DNA from 2 places in the Cytobacillus sp. FSL R7-0696 genome. Region 1 is predicted to be linked to the other one. Evidence: a T-box and tRNA genes for the amino acid it is inferred to sense, from the RefSeq annotation. Region 1 holds a T-box; the other holds one or more tRNA genes.

Region 1 (5,757 bases):
TAGTCGGAGTTTCCCTACTTCTAACTTTAATTATCGGGACACTTTCGGGAGCCACTATCCCTTTATTGTTATACAAATTCGGGATAGATCCAGCCATAGCTTCCGGGCCTCTTATCACAACATTAAATGACATTTTCTCACTTGTTACGTATTTTGGTATTGCCACAATGTTTATTTCCTACTTAACTTAACATTACTTTTTTATTTTATATTGTAAATAAGGAAACTCTTTTTCAATTCTGTACGTCTATATATACGTTTAAACATATTCCCTTGCAGAAGATTCCTAATGGTTTTTTTCTGTTCGTAGCATGACCTTAATGTATAAAATAAAGATAGGTGTTTATATATGGATCGTATACAAAAAAAGAATGATCGCTTTGATTGGACATTAGCCCTAATATTATTTTTGTTCTGCATCATTAGTTGCACTGCTATTTATAGCGGGCAAACAACAGCACAGTATCCAGATAACTTCGTGCTACAACAAATAATCTTTTATAGTATAGGTATGATTGTGATCGCAGCCATTATGTACTTTGATTCTGATCAGATAAAGCGAATGACCTGGATCTTATTCGGTATTGGCACAATACTTCAAGCAGGACTTTTTATCGCACCAGAGTCCCTTGCCTATGAAGTAAAAGGTGCAAAGCTCTGGTACAACGGTCTGCCAGGACCTTCTTTGCAGCCATCCGAGTTCTTTAAAATATTTCTTATCCTCGCACTAAGTAAAGTGATTGTAGATCATTATGCAAAATACACCATGAAAACGGTAAAAAATGACCTTATACTGTTTATTAAACTTGGGCTCGTTACTTGTGTTCCGCTAGGACTAATCATTTTAGAAGATTTGGGTACGGCGCTCGTTATTATCGCTATTTTCACGGGGATTCTACTTGTGTCCGGTATTACTTGGAAAATTATCCTCCCTGTTTACGGAACGGTTGCAGCTGTAGGTGGAACCATCATCTATTACATTATTTGGGCTCCTGAAACATTATTAAAGTATCTATCAGTGGATAACTACCAATTAATGCGGATTTATGCTTGGTTAGATCCGTATACACATAAACAAGGAGCTGGCTTACAACTGTACAATTCTCTTCATGCTATCGGCTCGGGAGAATTGGGTGGTAAAGGTTTTTATGAGAGACAAGTTTATATCCCCGATGTTCACACAGACTTTATTTTCAGTGTCATTGGTGAAGAATACGGCTTTATTGGAGCAAGTGTCGTGATATGCTTATATTTTATACTTATTTTCCACTTAACGAAAATTGCCTTATCAGTCAATGACCCATTTAATACTTATGTCTGCGTGGGCGTTATTAGTTATATTACGTTCCATGTATTTCAAAATATCGGGATGACCATTCAAGTATTACCGATTACAGGTATTCCTCTTCCTTTTATTAGTTATGGGGGTAGTTCCTTAATCGGCAATATGATGGCTATGGGGCTTATTTTTAGCATTAGATTTCACCAAAAGAGTTATATGTTCCAAGACAGCTCTAAATATTATCGTGCATCTTAAGGTTGCTTTTTTAAAAATCTAGCGTATAATAATGGAAAATCAAACGGAAATTCAGTGACGAAGAGAGTAGATGTAGGTGAATTCTAAAGCGAAGCAGGGATGGTGAGAGCCTGCGAGAAAAGCCACATTGAAGCGCACTTCGATAGAAGCATGGCAGAATCCAAGTAGGTCATGTCGGTTGTTCGCCCCGTTACAGGCAAGTAGTAAAGGGGTTCGTTACGAACAATTAGAGTGGTACCGCGGGTTTAAGGCTCGTCTCTCAAATTATGAGAGACGGGCTTTTTTATGTTTTCTATATTTTTTGGAGGTGAAAAAGGTGATAGATATGAAAAAGACAATCAGTTCAAGTATTCAAGTTGCAATAGATAATGCCTTAAGTGAAGGTGAGATTCGTCGCTTGTTAGAAACGCCTAAAACATCCGAACATGGCGACCTCTCCTTCCCATGTTTTGCACTAGCAAAGATTTATAAAGAAAACCCAAATCTATTAGCAAAAGACTTAACAGGAAAACTAACTCATGAATGGATAGATCATGTTGAAGCTGTTGGGCCATATGTAAATATATTTTTTAATAAAAAAGCAATCAGTCAACTCATTATTCAAGCCGTACTACATCAAGGAGAGAATTACGGACAATCAGGAAGCGGTAAAGGTAAAACAATCGTATTAGACTACTCTAGCCCAAATATCGCCAAACCATTCTCAATGGGGCATCTTCGTTCGACAGTCATTGGTCATTCCCTTGCACTTATAGCAGAAAAGCATGGATATGATACAGTTAAGATTAATCATTTAGGCGACTGGGGCACACAATTTGGCAAACTCATTACTGCCTATAAGCATTGGGGAAGTGAAGCTTTAATTAAGAAGGAGCCAATTAAGGAATTACTCCAATTATACGTAAAATTTCACGAGAAAGCTGAGGAACATCCCCACTTGCATGAAGAAGCAAGAGCTTGGTTCAGAAAACTTGAACTTGATGATGCGGAGGCAAAGCAACTTTGGTCTTGGTTTAGAGACGAATCTTTAAAAGAATTCGAGAAAACCTATCAACTGCTCGGTGTCTCTTTTGACTCTAATCATGGGGAGGCCTTTTATAACAATCAAATGAACGCGATTGTCGATACACTGCAACAATCTGACTTGCTATGCACCTCTGATGGAGCAGAAATCGTACCCTTATCAGATGAAAATCTACCTCCTTGCTTAATTAAGAAATCAGATGGAGCGACTCTATATGCTACACGCGATATTACGGCGGCCATTTATCGTAAACAAACATACCAATTTGATGAGGCTCTCTATATCGTTGGTCCAGAGCAGTCCATCCACTTCCAACAAGTCAAAGCCGTATTATCTAAAATGGGGCATTCCTGGGCGACACATATCCATCACATCCCATTTGGGTTGTATTTACAAGAAGGTAAGAAGATGTCGACAAGAAAAGGTCGTGTCATATTATTGGAGGAAGTACTACAAGATGCCATACAATTAGCTTCAGAAAATATTGAACAAAAAAATCCTCATCTAAAGAACAAAGATGAGGTAGCTAAAGCTGTTGGTGTAGGAGCAATTATTTTTCATGATTTAAAGAATGAACGAATGAAACAAATAGAATTTTCTTTAGAAGACATGTTAACATTCGAAGGGGAAACCGGTCCGTATGTACAGTATACACAAGCTAGAGCGCAATCTATTTTACACAAAAGTCAGCAAAAGACTGATAAAATAGAAGGTTTATCAAGTGAATACGCTTGGCAAGTAGCTAAACTTTTATCCCTTTATCCAGATAAGCTCGTTCTTGCCCATGAAAAATCAGCACCGTCCATCATTGCCAAATATTTAATTAGTCTAGCGCAAAGCTTTAACAAATACTACGCTAACGAAAAAATACTTCATAAAGATGAACATTTATCTTCGAGACTCGGTCTTGTCAAAGCAGTAACAATCATCTTAACTGACGGTCTGCATTTACTTGGTATGAAGGCACCTCAGGAGATGTAATTTCACCTTGTACACCAGCTCCCTCTATAGCCAATTGGGAGCTATTTGATTGAATGAAGCAAAAGTACACAGTTTGTGACCACCAAAAATAGTGCGGCTACAATATGTAGCCTATTGAAAAATGCGATCTATCAGGAAAGAGCTGAAAACAGGCTTACTTCGTCATATTTCTTATTCACACTAAACCAAAGCCTACCCTGTATGTCCCTGTTTAAGAGTACCCTTTTTCTTCTCGCCAATGAGCAATATGTCTTTTCCCTAGAACAGTGAAAAAGTAGAGAAGATAAAGGACAACGATGATTAATCCCAAAATATTTTGTTCAAATGCCTTAAGTGCCACACTCAAAATCGTCGTTAAGTATAGAAATGCTAGTAATGTAGTAATTTCTTTGTTTTCAAAAACATCGGTTGATCTAGCTCCGAATTGAGAACCTAGTAGCCCACCAGCAAGTAAGAATATTCCCATAAAATAATTAATTTCTACAGTGAATGCGTAGGATAAGAAACCTGCTAAAACAATAAATAGGACTGCAAATAAGCTCGTTCCTACCGCCTTCTTAGGTAACATACCTAGAAAGGCGATCGACATTGGTACAATAATAAACCCTCCACCTACACCTAAAGAAGTGGAGACAAACCCTGCAAACAAGCCGATTAAGACCATTTTTACTATGGAAGGTTGAACTAACCCGCTCACTCCTTGCTGCGTATTTTTCTTCTTAAACATTTGAACAGAAAAGAAAGAAAGCAACACAATATACATAACAGGAATCGCCCATTCATCTAACTGATGAGCATCTAAAAAGACAACAAAAGGATGGGCAATTTGGGTAGCAATGATCCCACTCACCCCTAAAATAATCCCTGCTTTCCAATTAATATTTTTTAATTTTATATGACCGATAATCCCAGAAGATGAACTCCCAATTGTAAATAACAAACTTGTCGCAATTGCCTCAATAGGGGCAAGTCCAATGAGCATTAATAATGGTGTTAATATAAACCCTCCACCGATGCCAAAAAAACCTGACAACACACTGATTAAGGCACCTAGTAGAAAAAACAATATCAATTCCACAATTCCATCACCTTTCTATGCAAACAACCATCCCCATCATACCCCATAGTAATGAAAAGAAAAAGTGCACATATAATTTCTAAAGGACAAACCATGTAATCTTAAAAAGGGGTTTTCATATATGCAAGAAATTTTACATTTACTTAAAGAATGGTTATTGGAATATGGTGTGTTTGGACTGTTTTTCGTTTCGTTCGCTGACTCTTCTTTCTTCCCCATTCCCCCTGATTTACTTTTGATTCCAATGGGACTAGCAGATAGTGAGCACGTGTATTGGTACGCTTTTCTCACTACTTTCGCTTCTGTTGTCGGTGCAATCTTTGGCTGGTATATCGGCTTACGAGTTGGCAGGCCTGTCCTACGAGCACTTTTTAAAGAGCAACAAATTATGAAAGTAGAACTTTACTTTAAAAAACTTGGTCCATTGGCCATTCTGATATCTGCCTTTACACCATTACCGTTTAAAATATTTACGATTTTATCTGGTATCTCAAAAATGAATATACAGACCGTTGTATTATGGGCGACGATTGGAAGGGGCGCAAGGTTTTATTTTGAAGCTTTTCTCATCCATCAATTAGGCAATAAAGCTGTACCTTTCATAAAAGACCACTTTACAACTTTGACCATTTATATGGCTATATTCATTATTATTCTCTTCATTACAACACACTATATCAAAAATAGATTAAATTAATTCCTTAATTATAATTATTATAATTAAGTATTGATTTTAATTTTAAATCAGTTATAATGTAATTAAGATAAAACATTCTTGAGGAGATGACTAAATAATGATTACATTAGATACGAAATTAAACGCTGCCCTGAATACACAAGTTGCTAACTGGAGCCTACTTTATACGAAGTTACATCGCTATCACTGGTATGTAACAGGTCCACACTTTTTTACACTACATGAAAAATTTGAAGAGTTATATAATGAGGCAGCTGAGGTAGTCGATGAAATAGCTGAACGCATTCTTACAATCGGTGGCAAACCAGTTGCGTCAATGAAAGAATATCTTGAGGTAGCTACACTAAAAGAAAACCTTGATGAAAAATCAGCAGAGAAAATGGTTGAGAACTTGATCAGTGATTATCAACAGTTACGTGCTGAATTAAAAGAGATTACGA
Region 2 (5,757 bases), 1.3 Mb from region 1:
CGCCTTAGAGGATTCGAACCTCTGACCCACAGCTTAGAAGGCTGTTGCTCTATCCAGCTGAGCTAAAGGCGCAAACTAAAATATGTATGGCTCCGCAGGTAGGATTCGAACCTACGACCGTTCGGTTAACAGCCGAATGCTCTACCACTGAGCTACTGCGGAATAATATAAATGGTGGGCCTAAATGGACTCGAACCATCGACCTCACGCTTATCAGGCGTGCGCTCTAACCAGCTGAGCTATAGGCCCCTATTTAAGCGGGTGAAGGGAATCGAACCCTCATCATCAGCTTGGAAGGCTGAGGTTTTACCACTAAACTACACCCGCATTTAAGAACTTCAACATACCGGTGGTCGGGGTCGAACCGACACTCCCGAAGGAACACGATTTTGAGTCGTGCGCGTCTGCCAATTCCGCCACACCGGCATAAAGGCAACACCCGGATTTGAACCGGGGATAAAGGTTTTGCAGACCTCTGCCTTACCACTTGGCTATGCTGCCATAACTGGGCTAGTAGGGTTCGAACCTACGAATGACGGAATCAAAATCCGTTGCCTTACCACTTGGCTATAGCCCAACAAAATATTTAAAAATGGGGCGGCTGATGGGAATCGAACCCACGAATGTCGGAACCACAATCCGATGCGTTAACCACTTCGCCACAACCGCCATGAATGGCAGGGGTAGTAGGAATCGAACCCACATCAAAGGTTTTGGAGACCTTCGTTTTACCATTAAACTATACCCCTAGATGGTGGAGGGGGGCAGATTCGAACTGCCGAACCCGAAGGAGCGGATTTACAGTCCGCCGCGTTTAGCCACTTCGCTACCCCTCCAAAAAAGAATAAATGGTGGCTCAGGACGGAATCGAACCGCCGACACAAGGATTTTCAGTCCTTTGCTCTACCGACTGAGCTACTGAGCCAAAATAATAAATATGTAAATGGCGGTCCGGACGGGACTCGAACCCGCGACCTCCTGCGTGACAGGCAGGCATTCTAACCAACTGAACTACCGGACCAGATTGCGGGGGCAGGATTTGAACCTGCGACCTTCGGGTTATGAGCCCGACGAGCTACCGGACTGCTCCACCCCGCGATAATAAATATTAATGGCGGAGGAAGAGGGATTCGAACCCCCGCGGGCTTTAACACCCCTGTCGGTTTTCAAGACCGATCCCTTCAGCCAGACTTGGGTATTCCTCCATTAATAAAAAAGCAATAGCGGCGGAGGGGATCGAACCCCCGACCTCACGGGTATGAACCGTACGCTCTAGCCAGCTGAGCTACACCGCCATAAAATATATTTTATAAAAATTAAATTGGTGGAGCCTAGCGGGATCGAACCGCTGACCTCCTGCGTGCAAAGCAGGCGCTCTCCCAGCTGAGCTAAGGCCCCTAAAAAGTATTCGTGGTCGGGAAGACAGGATTCGAACCTGCGACCCCTTGGTCCCAAACCAAGTGCTCTACCAAGCTGAGCTACTTCCCGAAATAAAGCGCGCCCGAGAGGAGTCGAACCCCTAACCTTTTGATCCGTAGTCAAACGCTCTATCCAATTGAGCTACGGGCGCATCTGGAGCGGAAGACGGGATTCGAACCCGCGACCCTCACCTTGGCAAGGTGATGTTCTACCACTGAACTACTTCCGCAACTATTCATTATAAAACTAATGCGGGTGAAGGGAGTCGAACCCCCACGCCTTGCGGCGCCAGATCCTAAGTCTGGTGCGTCTGCCAATTCCGCCACACCCGCAAATTTAAATGGTGAGCCATGAAGGACTCGAACCTTCGACCCTCTGATTAAAAGTCAGATGCTCTACCAACTGAGCTAATGGCTCGTACAAAGCACGAGTGGTGCCGGCCAGAGGACTTGAACCCCCAACCTACTGATTACAAGTCAGTTGCTCTACCAATTGAGCTAGGCCGGCAAATATACAAAAAAATGGTGGAGGATGACGGGATCGAACCGCCGACCCTCTGCTTGTAAGGCAGATGCTCTCCCAGCTGAGCTAATCCTCCAAAATGGTGACCCCTACGGGATTCGAACCCGTGTTACCGCCGTGAAAGGGCGGTGTCTTAACCGCTTGACCAAGGGGCCAAAAAATAACCCCAAAAAATGGGGTAGTTTGCCCGGCAGCGTCCTACTCTCACAAGGGGACAGCCCCTAACTACCATCGGCGCTGAGAAGCTTAACTTCCGTGTTCGGTATGGGAACGGGTGTGACCTTCTCGCTATCGCCACCGAACTATAAAATTGTAAGGGAATCGTTCCCTCAAAACTAGGTAATGTTGAAGAAGATTGTTATTGAGTAATCGCCTGAATGCGTACTGTAGGCTACTACTTACGTAGTGCTGTCTAGCTGCGGCGGCTAGTAGCCGCCCGCATTTCGAATTGTCCAGCTACAGCGCCTAGGTGCTCGAGGTCATAAGTCAAATTTGTCATGAGGTTAAAGAACAACCTCCTGTCAAATCCGTCTTATGCTTGTCGCACCTGTGCAAGGCGCTTTCGCTTTTCGTTTTGGTTAAGTCCTCGATCGATTAGTATTAGTCAGCTACATGTGTCGCCACACTTCCACCTCTAACCTATCAACCTGATCATCTTTCAGGGATCTTACTAGCTTGCGCTATGGGAAATCTCATCTCGAGGGGGGCTTCATGCTTAGATGCTTTCAGCACTTATCCCTTCCGCACATAGCTACCCAGCGATGCCTTTGGCAAGACAACTGGTACACCAGCGGTGCGTCCATCCCGGTCCTCTCGTACTAAGGACAGCTCCTCTCAAATTTCCTGCGCCCACGACGGATAGGGACCGAACTGTCTCACGACGTTCTGAACCCAGCTCGCGTACCGCTTTAATGGGCGAACAGCCCAACCCTTGGGACCGACTACAGCCCCAGGATGCGATGAGCCGACATCGAGGTGCCAAACCTCCCCGTCGATGTGGACTCTTGGGGGAGATAAGCCTGTTATCCCCGGGGTAGCTTTTATCCGTTGAGCGATGGCCCTTCCATGCGGAACCACCGGATCACTAAGCCCGACTTTCGTCCCTGCTCGACTTGTAGGTCTCGCAGTCAAGCTCCCTTGTGCCTTTACACTCTACGAATGATTTCCAACCATTCTGAGGGAACCTTTGGGCGCCTCCGTTACTCTTTAGGAGGCGACCGCCCCAGTCAAACTGCCCACCTGACACTGTCTCCCATCCCGATAAGGGATGTGGGTTAGAATTTCAATACAGCCAGGGTAGTATCCCACCGACGCCTCCACCGAAGCTAGCGCTCCGGCTTCTAAGGCTCCTACCTATCCTGTACAAGCTGTACCAAAATTCAATATCAGGCTACAGTAAAGCTCCACGGGGTCTTTCCGTCCTGTCGCGGGTAACCTGCATCTTCACAGGTACTATAATTTCACCGAGTCTCTCGTTGAGACAGTGCCCAGATCGTTACGCCTTTCGTGCGGGTCGGAACTTACCCGACAAGGAATTTCGCTACCTTAGGACCGTTATAGTTACGGCCGCCGTTTACTGGGGCTTCGATTCAAAGCTTCGCGTGAGCTAACCTCTCCTCTTAACCTTCCAGCACCGGGCAGGCGTCAGCCCCTATACTTCGCCTTGCGGCTTCGCAGAGACCTGTGTTTTTGCTAAACAGTCGCCTGGGCCTATTCACTGCGGCTCATCAAGGCTTTAACACCCTAATGAGCACCCCTTCTCCCGAAGTTACGGGGTCATTTTGCCGAGTTCCTTAACGAGAGTTCTCTCGCTCACCTTAGGATTCTCTCCTCGCCTACCTGTGTCGGTTTGCGGTACGGGCACCTTATTCCTCGCTAGAGGCTTTTCTTGGCAGTGTGGAATCAAGAACTTCGGTACTAAATTTCCCTCGCTATCACAGCTCAAGGTATATGACCATGGGATTTGCCTCATGGTCCCTCTAACTGCTTAGACGCACATCCAATCGTGCGCTTACCCTATCCTCCTGCGTCCCCCCATCACTCAAACAGAATACGGTGGTACAGGAATATCAACCTGTTGTCCATCGCCTACGCTTTTCAGCCTCGGCTTAGGTCCCGACTAACCCTGAGCGGACGAGCCTTCCTCAGGAAACCTTAGGCATTCGGTGGATGGGATTCTCACCCATCTTTCGCTACTCATACCGGCATTCTCACTTCTAAGCGCTCCACCAGTCCTTACGGTCTAGCTTCAACGCCCTTAGAACGCTCTCCTACCACTGAACATCAACGATGTTCAATCCACAGCTTCGGTGATACGTTTAGCCCCGGTACATTTTCGGCGCGGAGTCACTCGACCAGTGAGCTATTACGCACTCTTTAAATGGTGGCTGCTTCTAAGCCAACATCCTGGTTGTCTAAGCAACTCCACATCCTTTTCCACTTAACGTATACTTTGGGACCTTAGCTGGTGGTCTGGGCTGTTTCCCTCTTGACTACGGATCTTATCACTCGCAGTCTGACTCCCATGGATAAATCTTTGGCATTCGGAGTTTGTCTGAATTCGGTAACCCGATGAGGGCCCCTAGTCCAAACAGTGCTCTACCTCCAAGATTCTTACGCATGAGGCTAGCCCTAAAGCTATTTCGGAGAGAACCAGCTATCTCCAAGTTCGATTGGAATTTCTCCGCTACCCACACCTCATCCCCGCACTTTTCAACGTACGTGGGTTCGGGCCTCCATCCAGTGTTACCTGGACTTCACCCTGGACATGGGTAGATCACCTGGTTTCGGGTCTACGACCACATACTCATTCGCCCTATTCAGACTCGCTTTCGCTACGGCTCCGTCTGTCCAACTTAACCTCGCATGTAATCGTAACTCGCCGGTTCATTCTACAAAAGGCACGCTATCACCCATTAACGGGCTCTAACTACTTGTAGGCACACGGTTTCAGGATCTCTTTCACTCCCCTTCCGGGGTGCTTTTCACCTTTCCCTCACGGTACTGGTTCACTATCGGTCACTAGGGAGTATTTAGCCTTGGGAGATGGTCCTCCCTGCTTCCGACGGGATTTCTCGTGTCCCGCCGTACTCAGGATCCACTCTGGAGGGAACGAAGTTTCAACTACAGGGCTTTTACCTCCTATGGCGGGCCTTTCCAGACCTCTTCGTCTATCTCGTTCCTTTGTAACTCCGTATAGAATGTCCTACAACCCCAAGAGGCAAGCCTCTTGGTTTGGGCTAATCCCGTTTCGCTCGCCGCTACTCAGGGAATCGCGTTTGCTTTCTCTTCCTCCGGGTACTTAGATGTTTCAGTTCCCCGGGTCTGCCTTCCATACCCTATGTATTCAGGTATGGATCCTATCCCATAACGGATAGGGGGTTTCCCCATTCGGAAATCTCCGGATCAAAGCTTACTTACAGCTCCCCGAAGCATATCGGTGTTAGTCCCGTCCTTCATCGGCTCCTAGTGCCAAGGCATTCACCGTGCGCCCTTATTAACTTAACCATTGTTCGGCTTGCGATAAGCTACGCATTTCGGCGTCAGCTCACTCGTCAACATCCTCATGTGCACAAGACGCACACTCCGGTGTTTCCTCGCTCGCTTCCTTGAACTGCTTGCTTCTCACAACCCTCACGGTTGTGTTTTCTTAAAAAAGTTTAGTATCTTTACTCTATTACTATTAAATAGAGAGAAAATAACTAAGGTGGCGATTACTCGGTAATCTTCTTCATTACATTATCTAGTTTTCAAAGAACGATTAATGAATGGTAAGCTTTGGTATTCTCGTCAGCTTACGCTTCCTTGAATCCTTCG

Evidence for each region. The T-box of region 1 lies ahead of argS (arginine--tRNA ligase). A T-box ahead of a tRNA ligase gene usually reads a tRNA of that ligase, here a tRNA-Arg.
Region 2: it has a tRNA-Arg gene. The T-box ahead of argS (arginine--tRNA ligase) is inferred to sense a tRNA for this amino acid. The anticodon was not compared.

The regions. Positions count from the first base shown of each region.
Region 1 covers NZ_JBBOWA010000001.1:1,215,726-1,221,482, forward strand. Annotated here, with positions in the region: gene mgtE (magnesium transporter) at 1-191, shown strand, start outside; gene MKX29_RS06395 (FtsW/RodA/SpoVE family cell cycle protein) at 350-1,537, shown strand; T-box leader at 1,583-1,800, shown strand; gene argS (arginine--tRNA ligase) at 1,857-3,542, shown strand; gene MKX29_RS06405 (sulfite exporter TauE/SafE family protein) at 3,754-4,620, opposite strand; gene MKX29_RS06410 (YqaA family protein) at 4,742-5,317, shown strand; gene MKX29_RS06415 (Dps family protein) at 5,415-5,757, shown strand, end outside.
Region 2 covers NZ_JBBOWA010000001.1:2,530,579-2,536,335, reverse strand. Annotated here, with positions in the region: tRNA gene MKX29_RS13060 (tRNA-Arg) at 1-72, opposite strand, end outside; tRNA gene MKX29_RS13055 (tRNA-Asn) at 88-162, opposite strand; tRNA gene MKX29_RS13050 (tRNA-Ile) at 173-249, opposite strand; tRNA gene MKX29_RS13045 (tRNA-Gly) at 257-327, opposite strand; tRNA gene MKX29_RS13040 (tRNA-Leu) at 345-426, opposite strand; tRNA gene MKX29_RS13035 (tRNA-Cys) at 431-501, opposite strand; tRNA gene MKX29_RS13030 (tRNA-Gln) at 506-577, opposite strand; tRNA gene MKX29_RS13025 (tRNA-His) at 594-669, opposite strand; tRNA gene MKX29_RS13020 (tRNA-Trp) at 676-749, opposite strand; tRNA gene MKX29_RS13015 (tRNA-Tyr) at 753-836, opposite strand; tRNA gene MKX29_RS13010 (tRNA-Phe) at 850-925, opposite strand; tRNA gene MKX29_RS13005 (tRNA-Asp) at 945-1,021, opposite strand; tRNA gene MKX29_RS13000 (tRNA-Met) at 1,025-1,098, opposite strand; tRNA gene MKX29_RS12995 (tRNA-Ser) at 1,113-1,205, opposite strand; tRNA gene MKX29_RS12990 (tRNA-Met) at 1,222-1,295, opposite strand; tRNA gene MKX29_RS12985 (tRNA-Ala) at 1,323-1,398, opposite strand; tRNA gene MKX29_RS12980 (tRNA-Pro) at 1,412-1,488, opposite strand; tRNA gene MKX29_RS12975 (tRNA-Arg) at 1,497-1,570, opposite strand; tRNA gene MKX29_RS12970 (tRNA-Gly) at 1,574-1,648, opposite strand; tRNA gene MKX29_RS12965 (tRNA-Leu) at 1,670-1,751, opposite strand; tRNA gene MKX29_RS12960 (tRNA-Lys) at 1,761-1,836, opposite strand; tRNA gene MKX29_RS12955 (tRNA-Thr) at 1,851-1,926, opposite strand; tRNA gene MKX29_RS12950 (tRNA-Val) at 1,942-2,017, opposite strand; tRNA gene MKX29_RS12945 (tRNA-Glu) at 2,022-2,096, opposite strand; rRNA gene rrf (5S ribosomal RNA) at 2,127-2,243, opposite strand; rRNA gene MKX29_RS12935 (23S ribosomal RNA) at 2,516-5,448, opposite strand.